Regions from separate parts of the Ornithinibacillus salinisoli genome, predicted to be linked through region 3. Evidence: predicted binding sites of a transcription regulator. Region 3 holds the regulator's gene; each other region holds the start of a gene.
What was found. The regulator CtsR, encoded in region 3, represses protease genes until heat stress. The targets are predictions, from matches to a motif close to ATGGTCAATAAAGGTCAAACA.

Region 1 (4,295 bases), on a different contig from region 3:
CTGTAATTGATTTTAAACTAAAATAAACAAAAACACAAGATATTTACTAACGACTTCTTTTAATACAGCACGAAGTGAAACTTACTAAGCTACAGAACGTATATTTAGAAAGGAGTAGTGGGAAGTGAATATTTTAAATAGAGGTGGGTTGATGCTTTGAAATTAAGTTATAAGTTTTATTTTAGAATTATGTTAATTACATTAGTTATAATTGGAATCCTTCAATTCTTCCAATTACCTGAATATCTCAACTATATTTTGTTGGTTGTTGCCATTCTATTTGCCGTATTGGGTTATACCACAAAATTTCCCAAAAAATAGTGAAGTGTGTTTGGGATTGTAAAGGAAAGTTTTAAATTTATTGGGAGAGCATCGAATTATGGAATAACTTTTTTTGTGAAATAGGTGTTAATTTAATTTTAAAGCAACCTTGTGTAGACAACGCTTCGATAGAGAATTTCTTTGATATTTTATAGCATAAATGTTTTATGGGGAAAAACTATTAAGTTATGAAGAATTAATAAGACAATTAGAAGAATATATCTGCTGGTATAACAATGAACGATCAAAAGTAAAACTGGCCGGATTGAGTCCAGTCGAATACCGAACTCAATCAGCCAATCAACTGCATTGCATTATAAAACTCTAACCTTTGGGGTAACCACCAAAGTAATCTTTAGGCGGATACTTTTAATATTCATCTAAATCATTTTCAACAAAACCATAAACATATTCATCGATTTCGATGAATGTGTCTATACTAACTGCGAATTTCATTACCTCAACTGGAAAGGAATATCCAGGAGAGTTACCATCAATCACATGAGTAACGGCACAAATTGAGGTCTCAACTCCTAATTCCTTTTTTATTTCATTGATGGTGTCAACTTTATCTTTGAAAGTATCAACGATTTTTTCTAAACCCATTTCAAAATCAATTGTTTCAATAGCCCCTGTACTATATATCCATTCTGTAAAAGTAGATCGTCTTTTAGGTGTATTCCACTCCCCAACTTTTTTGGTATCCGTCGGTGTGATTCCTAATTTTTCCGATATAGCAAACAAGGAAAAGTCCCAATTAGGTTCGTGTTTTCTAAAATTTAAATATATTTCAATTGATGTTTTTTTACTCATAATGTTTAACTCCTTCGTCAACCTATTATATCATAAGGGTATAGGACGATAGCCATCTGTTGTCAAGTAGATAACGATTGGACCGATACAGTATGCACGTCTATTTCTATGAATTATTAAAGTGGTAATTCTGTTCATCTAGTATCTTACACTTTTAAAAGACTCGAAAATAATTGGCGAGATCAGTCAATTATGAGTTATGGCCGAGATACAAACCACAATTACATGATATTAATGACATTCAGAATATGAGCTAAAAGGGGAGGGATAAAAATGAAAAAAACAATTATTTCTGTGATCTTAATAGCTTTTTTTACTGTAGGTACACTATTAGCAATTTTGAGTATTGATAACATAGAGGAAAGTGCACCTAACACACCTCAATATAGTCCAGAAGCTTCTGCTGATTGGCCAATTTATGATTTTAATACACTAATGAACGAAAAAACAGACTTGGTTGCCTTTATCACTGTCGAATCAGTTGAAGATAAAAAAGTAAGTGAAGAAAAACTAAATGCCAAATTAGCAACTTTAAAAATAACTAAACTTTTATATGATAACCGAAACTCCATAGATATTTCAGATACTATACTATTAGATCAGGCTTTTGAATATGTAAATGTTGGAGAATCTTATTTATTGTTCCTTGAAAAAAAAGTGGACTATTATTATGAAGTAGATGGACATTCCAAAATCAAAGAAATAAACGGTAAATATCAAGTGAACATTGAAGGGATTGAAGGTTCATTCACTCAAAAGACATTTGAAGATAAGTTCACAATAACCTTGCAAGAAATTAAAAAAGAATAAAAACACAAATAAATATAAATAGAGGTGGCATCTCCCTCTTTTTAAGAAACATTAGGGCATCGCGATCCATATCCATACAAACTACTTATACGTACTCACATATCATCCTACAATTCAAGAAGTCGCTGCAACAAGCATCCAAAAATCACTGTATCAGAAAAAAGAAAGTGAACCTGAGAATGTCATTTCTATTGTTCAAAATAAAAAAAAGCAAGGGAAGAAAAAATCTCTCCCCTTGCTTTAATCAATTTTATAAAACGCGCCCAGAGGGATTCGAACCCCCGGCTAACCTGGTACCGGAAACCAGTGCTCTATCCAGCTGAGCTATGGGCGCATATTTGAAAAAGGACACATACGCTATTATAACGTTTTCCACATGTATAAACAAGTATTTTCTTATTCCCCACGTTTATTTTTCACATGTTAAGGGTATGATGGGAAGTATATTTGAATGAAACTAATCCGTACATAAGAAATTTGTCAAACGTTTTTGTTTGACCTTCATTGACCTTTTAGTTATGATAAAAATAGATCCAATCTTAATGGATGAACGTATAGAATAAGGAGGATTTTACAATGAATTTAATACCAACAGTCATTGAACAAACAAACCGTGGAGAGCGCGCATATGATATCTACTCACGACTATTAAAAGACCGAATTATTATGCTAGGTAGTGCTATTGATGATAATGTTGCTAACTCAATTGTTGCGCAACTACTATTCCTAGAAGCAGAGGATCCTGATAAGGATATTTCTTTATACATTAATTCACCAGGTGGATCTATCACAGCTGGTATGGCTATTTACGATACCATGCAATTTATCAAAGCAGATGTATCAACAATTTGTACTGGAATGGCAGCATCAATGGGTGCATTCCTATTAGCAGCTGGTGAAAAAGGTAAGCGTTTTGCACTGCCAAATAGTGAAGTAATGATTCACCAACCATTAGGTGGTACACAAGGTCAAGCAACAGATATTGAAATTCATGCAAAACGTATTATTGAAATGAAGAGGAAGATGAATGAAATACTATCTGAACGTACTGGTCAACCAATCGAAGTAATCGAGGCTGATACAGAACGAGATAATTTCATGACAGCGGATAAAGCTGTGGATTATGGTTTAATTGACCGAATTCTTACTCGTAAAGAAGATAAATAATACAAAAAATGGGTGATCTCTAAAGTGAGACACCCATTTTTATTATCCTTATGTTATTTAATTCACAAACAAATGTATGCGTTAATTCCCCTCCACAAAGGACACTAAGTGATGGATTGCTTCATCTTCATCGGAACCATCTGCAATCAACTTAATTGTTTCTCCAGATGTTATTGCTAGGCTCATTAAACCCATGATACTTTTGGCATTTACTTTTCGATCTTCCTTTTCCAAAAATAAATTTGCTGCATAACGGTTTGCCTCTTGAACAAATTGTGCAGCTGGTCTCGCCTGTAATCCTGTCTTTAGCTCAACTTTTACAGTCCTCTCAACCAAATTACTCATCCCCTTTTAATAGTAAGCGTTAACATAAGATGTAAAAAAGATTGGCTAATTGTCACTATCATAATTAGCCATATATTCTAAATAGTATCGCATTTTAAATTAACGATATTATACCATGAATCATGTTGCAATGGAACATATTTTACCAAAGATTAACTTCCCCTTTTTTTATCTTTTCAGCGAATTCGTCAATCTTCTTCAATCGATGATTTACACCCGACTTTGAAATTTTCCCACTAGAAACAAGTTCACCTAATTCCTTCAAGGAAACATCCTCATGTTGCACTCGTAATAAAGCAATTTCCTGAAGTTTTTCGGGCAAAGCATCTAAACCAACCGTTCTATCAATAAATTGGATATTTTCAATTTGTCGAAATGCAGCACCAATTGTTTTATTTAAATTTGCTGTTTCACAATTCACGAGTCTGTTTACTGAATTCCGCATATCTCGAACGATACGTACATCCTCAAATTTGAACAGCGCGTTATGTGCACCAATAATGCTTAAAAACTCTGTGATTTTCTCTGCTTCTTTCATATAAACAATATATCCATTTTTCCGCTCCAAATTTCGAGCATGTAGAATAAACATATTTAATAGTTCACATAAAGCATCATTATGTTCTTCATGAAAATTAAATATTTCCAGATGATAGGAAGAGGTTTCTGGATTGTTAATAGAACCTCCTGCTAAGAAAGCTCCACGTAAATAAGCTCGTTTACAGCAATCTTTTTCCAAATACTTAGGCGAAATTGTACGAACAAAAGAAAAGGCTCCCTGTAGTATATCCAAATCAGATAAGATTTTATCTACACTATTTTTCAACCGAACAATGTAG
Region 2 (4,295 bases), on a different contig from region 3:
ATCGGGCTTTGCGCCCAACGTCGGCATACCCCTATGAAGGGGCATGTTTCCTTTATCTCCTACGGGGAATGTTCAATTAAAACCACCACTTTGCGTGGCAACATTGAACCACCAGCGTTACGCTGGCGCAGTTCGTACGTCGCTACGACGCACAGGACGTGCTAGTACAGGCGTTGCCACAGGACGTGGCGTTTTTAGTCTGTAAGGGCGCTTGCGCTTTTGTTCTATATCTAGGTAATAAGATTGATTTGAAATTTTGAGAATTTTTGATATAATGTTTGTAATTAAATGTGAGGAGTTGATAGAATGAAACGAGAAGATCTCATTGCTCCGCAAGATTATAACATCGTTATGGAAATGGAACGACATGCAGCATTAGCTCCAACAAGAAAAGCGTTAATCTGGGAAGATGATACTGGGAATTCGCGTGAAATTACATATGACCAACTATTGAAAAATGTAAATAAAATTGGAAACGCTTTCCTTAATAGTGGTTTACAAAAAGGCGATAAAGTTCTCATTATGATTCCACGATTAATAGAGGCCTATGAAGTATATTTGGCTGCACTTAAGACAGGTATTATTATTATTCCGAGTTCAGAAATGCTAAAAACAAAGGATTTACAATATCGCGTCACACATGGAGAGGTAGATGGAGTCATAAGTCATTATCCATTTGTTGAACAATATAAGGACTTACAGGAATATGAGCAGTTGAAAAAATTTGTTGTTGGACAACCTGTAGATGATTGGTTTTTTTTAGATGGTTTAATGGAAGATGCAGGTGATAGCTTAGTAACCGCAAATACGACACGGGATGATATAGCATTTGTATCGTATACTTCTGGTACAACTGGTAATCCAAAAGGAGTTGTACATACACATGGATGGGGATTTGCCCATTTACAAACAGCTCCTGAAAATTGGTTATGTATTGATGAAGGAGATAAAGTTTGGGCAACAGCAGGACCGGGCTGGCAAAAATGGATATGGAGTCCATTTCTTTCTGTATTAGGAACAGGTGCAACTGGTTTCATTTATCACGGGAAATTCGATCCAAAGAAATACTTAAGCCTCTTGCAAGACCATGAGATTAATGTATTATGCTGCACACCGACAGAATATCGCTTAATGGCAAAGGTTGACAACCTACAAGACTATCAGCTACCAGCGCTCCATAGTGCAGTTTCCGCTGGAGAACCGTTAAATGTAGAGGTAATTGATACGTTTAGAAAGTATTTTGATGTAACCGTTCGGGACGGGTATGGCCAAACAGAAAATACACTTTTACTTGGTGTAATGAAAGATATGGAAGTGAAACCTGGATCCATGGGGAAACCAACGCCGGGTAATGATGTGGAAATTATTGATGAATTTGGCAAGCCAGTGGATGTCAATGAAATAGGTGATATTGCTGTTCGACTCAATAGCCCTGCATTGTTCCGAGAATACTTAAAAGACCAAGAACGTACGCACATGGCTAGGCGTGGTGAATTTTATATTACAGGTGATCAAGCAAGAAAAGATGAAGATGGCTATTTCTGGTTTGAAGGACGGCGAGATGATATTATCATTAGCTCCGGATATACAATCGGGCCATTCGAAGTGGAAGATGCTTTGGTCAAACATCCATCTGTGCAAGAGTGTGCAGTAGTTGCTAGTCCGGATGAAATTCGTGGCAGTATTGTCAAAGCCTTTGTCGTGTTAAAGAAAAGTGTCGATCGAGAAGATCCGAATTTGATCAAGGAATTACAAAATCATGTAAAGGAAATGACAGCACCATATAAATATCCACGAGAAATTGAATTTTTAGATGATCTTCCGAAAACAACATCAGGTAAGATCAGACGTGTGGAATTGAGACAGAAGGAGTTATTAAATAATTAAACATAGTAACCTCTATCCTGGTTAACTGGGATAGGGGTTATTTTTATGACAAAAAAATGAATCAAAACACTTGAAAGTCAAAAAAGGTCAGAGTATAATGTAGTCATAAAGTCAAAGATAGTCAAAGTCAAATTAGTCAAATAGTATATAATCAATAGGAGGAATGGAAAATGAAATGTCAACAATGTGGTGTAAATGAAGCAAATATTAATATGCAAATGCAAATGAACCATGAAAGAATGCAGATGCACCTCTGTAATTCATGTTTCCGTGACATCCAAAATAATATGATGAATTCAAATGATATGTTCAATAATCCATTTTTTGACGGAAATAACGAGGATGCATATGCTAACTTCCAAGGAAATGGCTCTAGTCAAACAACAACGAGAACGAAACAAAAAGGAAACAAAGGCAATGGTTTAATAGATCAATTAGGCAAGAACATTACAAATGCTGCTCGACACGGCGAAGTCGATCCAGTTATTGGCCGTGACCAAGAAGTGAAGCGTGTAATCGAGACTCTAAATAGAAGAAATAAAAACAATCCGGTATTAATTGGTGAACCTGGTGTTGGTAAAACCGCAATAGCAGAAGGACTAGCTCTGAAAATTGCAGAAGGAAACGTACCTGCGAAACTAATGAATAAAGAAGTTTATTTATTAGATGTGGCATCTCTTGTTGCGAATACGGGTGTTCGTGGTCAATTTGAAGAACGAATGAAAAAGTTAATTCAAGAAGTTCAATCACGAAAAGATGTCATTCTATTTGTTGATGAAATTCACTTGCTAGTCGGTGCTGGAACTGCAGAAAGTTCACAAATGGATGCAGGGAATATATTAAAACCAGCATTAGCACGTGGAGAAATGCAAATCATTGGAGCAACTACATTGAAGGAGTATCGTCAAATTGAGAAAGACGCTGCCTTAGAGCGCCGTTTCCAACCGATACAAGTGAAGGAGCCTACTATAGAAGAGGCAATTCAAATTTTAGCTGGCATTAAAGATCGTTATGAGGCATTTCATGAAGTGCGTTTTTCAGAGGAAGCAATTCATGCTTTTGTAACACTGTCAGAGCGATATATCCAAGATCGCTTCTTACCAGATAAAGCGATTGATTTGATGGATGAAGTTGGATCACGCTTAAACTTGGCAAATGCAGAAAAAGACTCCAATTCTATTGAACAAAAACTTCAAGAAATTATTAATGAAAAAGAAGAAGCGGCTGAAAAAGAAGATTACGAACGTGCAGCAAACCTTCGCTACCAAGAAATCCAATTACAGAAACAATTGGAAAAAGCGAAAGGGAAGGAGCAAGTAATCGATGTAGATATTTCAGACATCCAGTTAATTGTGGAAGAAAAAACAGGTATCCCAGTAACCAAGCTACAAGCTGAGAACCGAGAAAAACTAAAAAACATTGCTGAAAACCTAGGCAAAAAAGTGATAGGTCAAGGTGAAGCGGTAGCTAAAGTTGCTAAAGCGATTCGTCGTAGCCGTGCAGGACTTAAATCAAAATACCGTCCAATTGGATCATTCTTATTTGTCGGACCAACTGGTGTCGGTAAAACCGAATTAACAAAAGCACTTGCTGAAGAATTGTTTGGGACACGAGATTCCCTTATTCGCTTAGACATGAGTGAGTATATGGAAAAACACACCGTGTCTAAAATTATTGGTTCGCCTCCAGGATATGTTGGTCATGAAGAAGCTGGGCAATTAACAGAACGTGTACGACGCAACCCATACTCCATTATTCTTTTGGATGAAATTGAAAAAGCACATCCAGATGTACAGAATATGTTCCTACAAATTATGGAGGATGGGCATCTAACAGATTCACATGGTAGAACAGTGAGCTTCAAAGATACCGTAATTATTATGACTAGTAATGCTGGAACAGGAGTAAAACAAATCAATGTAGGCTTTAACAACACAGCCCATGAATCTGTTTCACAACTTGAGAAATTAAGTGCATACTTTAAACCTGAGTTCTTAAATCGCTTTGATTCAATTATTACCTTCAATGAGCTAAGTGAAGATAACCTAGTTGAAATTGTAGACTTAATGCTTCATGATCTTGAAGCAACCGTGAAAGAAAATGAGTTGAACATTAGTATTACAGAGGAAGCCAAACGAGAACTCGTTCGTCTTGGATATGATCCACGATTTGGTGCACGACCATTGCGCCGTGTCATCCAAGATAAGATTGAAGATCCATTAACCGATTTATATTTAGAGGAAGAATCATTGTCTGCCGTAAATGTAGATTTAGTTGATGGAGAAATTGTCGTTGCAACATCATAATGAGGTTGAGAGGAATCCGCTGACGAAGTTCAGCGGGTTTTTTTTGTGTATCGAATAGAGTAGTTGCAGCACCGATTCGCTCATAAAACGAAATATTCGCTC
Region 3 (4,295 bases):
CCTTTTGTGCTCTTTCTGTAAAACGTCCAAACATCATATAGCTTTTCCTCCTATTTCTCTTCTAATTGTAGCCTTTCCCTTATTAGGGTTGCTCGTAACACATCACGTTCATTTGCTGACAACGTTTCTTTAGCATAATGTTGGAGAAAACCAGGTTGTGTTAATACCATTAATTCATTAAGTATATTACGTGATATATTTTTTATGATATCTAAATCGATTCCTAGTCGAACATTTGATAGACATATTGCTGCTTCTTTTGATTCGATGATTCTACTATATTTCAAAACGCCTAATGAGCGATAGATTCGATCTTCTAACTTCGTAGCAGATTGCTCCATTAACCTCGTTCTTGCTTTTCGTTCATGCTCTATTAACTGCTGTACGACACTCTGTAAATCCTCAATGATATCTTCTTCTGTTTTTCCAAGTGTAATTTGATTGGAAATTTGAAAGAGATTTCCAATCGCCTCACTTCCTTCCCCATAAATACCTCTGACAACAAGACCGAATTGATTAATAGCTGGCATCATTCGATTGATTTGTTTCGTTAAAGCAAGAGCAGGTAAATGCATCATCACGGAGGCTCTCATTCCTGTTCCTACGTTTGTTGGACAGCTAGTTAAATACCCTTTTGTCTCATCAAATGCAAAATTAATTTTTTCCTCTAACCAATCGTCAAATTCAAATGCTTTTGTTAATGCCTTCGATAGTTGGAATCCTGGAAAATAAAGCTGCATACGAATATGATCTTCTTCATTAATCATTACTGATACCTGTTCATTTTTTGATATCATCGTTGCCGAGGAATCTGCATTTTTAGCAAGTAAAGGGCTAATTAAATGCTTTTCTACAAGGACACGTTTTTCAATTGCTGATAAATCTTTGATGGAAAAAAACTCAAATTCATCATGGTCTTGAAAGGATGCATGCTCGTACTCCTTTTGAAAGAAGTCACGAATTCCCTCTAATTCATCTACTTCTGCTATGATCGGAAATCTTTTGTCTGCAAAATTCCGAGCTAAGCGAATTCTACTACTCAAAACTATATCACTATCTGGACCGTCTTCTCTCATCCACGGACTAATCGCCTCATTCATAAAGTGTTGGAGTGTCATATATCCTCACCCGCTTCTTTATTTCTAATTTTCAATTCTATTTCTCTAATTTTATCTCTAACAGTAGCTGCTTCCTCAAAGGCCTCATTAACAATCAAATTTTGTAGTTCTGCCTTATACGTATCAACTTGCTTTTTTAAATGCAAGCTTCCACCCTTTCGTTTAGGGATCTTTCCATGATGTTTTGTGTTTCCACTATGAACACGTCGGAAAATCGGATCAAGATGCGTTGCAAAGGTGTGGTAACATTCTGCACAACCAAATTTCCCGACCCGCTTAAATTCAGAAAATGTCATATTACACTTGGAGCACTGCAATTCTTTCATTTGCTGAAATTGCGTACCTTGAGCATTTTTCACTTGTGAAGAATCGAAATTAAATAAACCAGTCAATAAATTGTGAAGGGAATACCCTTCTTCAGGATATGACATATACCCTTTTTCTTTTGCACACACTTCACATAACTGAACCTCTGTCTTATTACCATTGATAACTTGAGTGAAGTGCAAGGTAGCTGGTCGCTTTTGACATTCTTGGCATTGCACTTTTTAATCCCCCTTTATAAAAAATACTTTATGATGCATTCTGTTTATAAAGATTTAACCATTATCAACGTAATCAATAGTTGATATGTATGGCATACTACTTGTTTAAATACTTTAATGTTGTAAGCATTGCTGTTAGTACACGCGCCCTAACCTCATCACGAATTGGTAATTTTAACCCTAACGTATTCCGATCGATAGCACTTACCATGATCTTCGCTTCTCGTTCTGTTAAAAGATTTTCATCCATCAGTCTTTCTAAAACATCGATAGATGCTTGTTGTGTAACGGTGGGGTTAATAAGCCTTATAATTTCATCAATTAATTCCGATTTATCTTGATGCTTAATTCTTATTATCCGGATATACCCACCTCCACCTCGCTTACTCTCTACAATATACCCTTTTTCCATTGTGAAACGGGTGTTAATCACATAATTTATTTGTGAAGGTACACATTGGAATTGATCAGCAATTTCACTTCGTTTGATTTCTATGACATCCTGCCCTTTGGACTGCAGTATTTTTTTCAAGTATTGTTCGATTATGTCGGATATGTTACTCATTTTTTACCTCCTTATTCCCGTTGAACAGCCAGAGTATTCCTATTCCAATACAACCTTTTGACTTTGACTATCTTTGACTATGCATTTATTATACTGTAAAACTGGAATAATGCCAACTATGTTACTCCTTCTTATTCTAGACAAAATAATATAAATAAAAACACGTATAGGACAGAAAAACCGCACACATAGGCACGGTTTCGTTCTTTCGTTATTAAGTTCTCTCACTAATATTTTTTACGTAACTAATTGTTGATAGCTCTTCGAATAAGGATATATGGTTCAGTTCTTTATCCCGTTCAATTTTTATAAAAATACTCCTTAGATCATTTTCCACTTTCACAATTTCAACCTTCTTAATGGATAAATTATATTTTTCAAATACAGATACAACGTTATTAATAGCTAATCCAGGAAGAGCTACGATTTCGATTACCTGTGATTTATGACCTTTCGTAAATAGATTCTCAAAGTTATTTAGGAAGGCTAAGCTTAACAAAATTACTACTGTTGTAAACAATGCTGTAGCATACATTCCCGCTCCAACAACTAATCCTATACCTGCAACGGTCCATATAGATGCTGCGGTAGTTAAGCCACGTATTGTTCCACCATAAACCATAATCGTACCGGCTCCTAAAAACCCGATTCCACTTATGACATAGGATGGTATCCGAGCTGGATCAAATCGAACATTGTCATGTGCATCAATAAATGCCTCAAAACCAAAAAGAGATAACACCATCATTAAACAAGATCCTACTCCCACTAATATATGAGTCCGAAAACCTGCAGAGTGATTTTTCAATTCCCTTTCAAAGCCAATTAATCCAGATAAAACTAATGCTATAAGTACCCGTACAATAATAAGAAGAAAGTTATCATCTATCATAGTATTCATAAACTGTTCCATTTTGTAAACCTCCTTCTTTAATTTCTATTATTAGTTTACAATATTAAGAAGAAGATAAGAAGTGAATATGTAATTTTTTTGTCAACACTCCTATTAGTTTTGTGATTTTCTTGAATGGAAGAGGTGTTTTAATTATGACTAAGAAATGGTTGGATTGGGCTATTCGAATACAAGCACTAGCGCAATCTGGTCTAAGCTTCTCAAAGGATAAGTACGATATAGAAAGATATGAAGAATTAAGAGAGATTAGTGCGGAAATAATGGCAAATCACTCCGAATTGAGTTTTGAAAAGATACATGACTTGTTTGCTACCGAAAAAGGGTACCAAACTCCGAAAATTGATGTTCGTGGAGTTGTATTCCAAGACAATAAAATATTATTGGTTAAAGAAAAAATGGATAATAAATGGTCATTACCTGGTGGGTTTTGTGAAGTAGGCTTATCCGCTGCTGAAAACTGTGAGAAAGAGATAATGGAAGAGGCTGGATTTGATGTAAAAGCTGTTAAACTACTAGCTTTTTTTGATAATAACCATCATCCTCATCCTCCACAACCTTACCATTATTATAAATGCTTTTTTCGTTGTAATATTATTAAAGGAAATGCATCAGTCGGAATGGAAACAAATGATGTTCAGTTTTTTGCTAAGGATGATTTACCTCAGCTATCTGAAAGAAGAAATACAGAGTCACAAATTAAGGAGATGTTTTCTTTTTTAACAGATATGGACAAAGAGACCCTATTCGATTGAATTTCTTCCGTGATGGAGGACTGGACAATGTCCTCCATCTTTTTCTGTATTTTTAATAAATCCTATCTAATCGCAACCCCTAAACAATATAGTAGATTCTCTGTTGATACATATTAGTTTTGAAAGAGTAGATCTAACACGCTTCCTACCTAAAAAATATAGTAGTTATTTTAATATAGAGTACACGCTAACTTCCTTTCCCCATTTTACAATTTTCTTTTCAACTTCCATACCGATCCGTTCAGCTACTCTTGTAGATGGGATATTATTTACATCAGGTAAAGAGATTATTTTTTTCAATTTTAATTTTTCAAAGCCGTAATTTTTACAAGCTGATGCTGCTTCTGTTGCATAGCCATTTCCCCATACACGTTTCGCAAAGAGATAGCCAATCTCCATTTC

Region 1: the regulator CtsR is predicted to act here: its motif matches at 2,436-2,456, upstream of clpP (ATP-dependent Clp endopeptidase proteolytic subunit ClpP).
Region 2: the regulator CtsR is predicted to act here: its motif matches at 1,961-1,981, upstream of ACFSTA_RS03360 (ATP-dependent Clp protease ATP-binding subunit).

Annotation. Positions count from the first base shown of each region.
Region 1 is NZ_JBHUMI010000017.1:252,065-256,359, reverse strand. Features, by position in the region: partial or broken gene ACFSTA_RS15225 (IS3 family transposase) at 533-649, shown strand; gene ACFSTA_RS15220 (DUF4279 domain-containing protein) at 691-1,134, opposite strand; gene ACFSTA_RS15215 (hypothetical protein) at 1,408-1,944, shown strand; tRNA gene ACFSTA_RS15210 (tRNA-Arg) at 2,203-2,278, opposite strand; gene clpP (ATP-dependent Clp endopeptidase proteolytic subunit ClpP) at 2,521-3,111, shown strand; gene ACFSTA_RS15200 (HPr family phosphocarrier protein) at 3,193-3,447, opposite strand; gene whiA (DNA-binding protein WhiA) at 3,599-4,295, opposite strand, start outside.
Region 2 is NZ_JBHUMI010000006.1:21,498-25,792, reverse strand. Features, by position in the region: gene mbcS (acyl-CoA synthetase MbcS) at 307-1,887, shown strand; gene ACFSTA_RS03360 (ATP-dependent Clp protease ATP-binding subunit) at 2,058-4,193, shown strand.
Region 3 is NZ_JBHUMI010000044.1:61,545-65,839, forward strand. Features, by position in the region: gene clpC (ATP-dependent protease ATP-binding subunit ClpC) at 1-37, opposite strand, end outside; gene ACFSTA_RS19935 (protein arginine kinase) at 51-1,118, opposite strand; gene ACFSTA_RS19940 (UvrB/UvrC motif-containing protein) at 1,115-1,663, opposite strand; gene ACFSTA_RS19945 (CtsR family transcriptional regulator) at 1,761-2,228, opposite strand; gene ACFSTA_RS19950 (MgtC/SapB family protein) at 2,443-3,141, opposite strand; gene ACFSTA_RS19955 (NUDIX hydrolase) at 3,276-3,893, shown strand; gene ACFSTA_RS19960 (GNAT family N-acetyltransferase) at 4,059-4,295, opposite strand, start outside.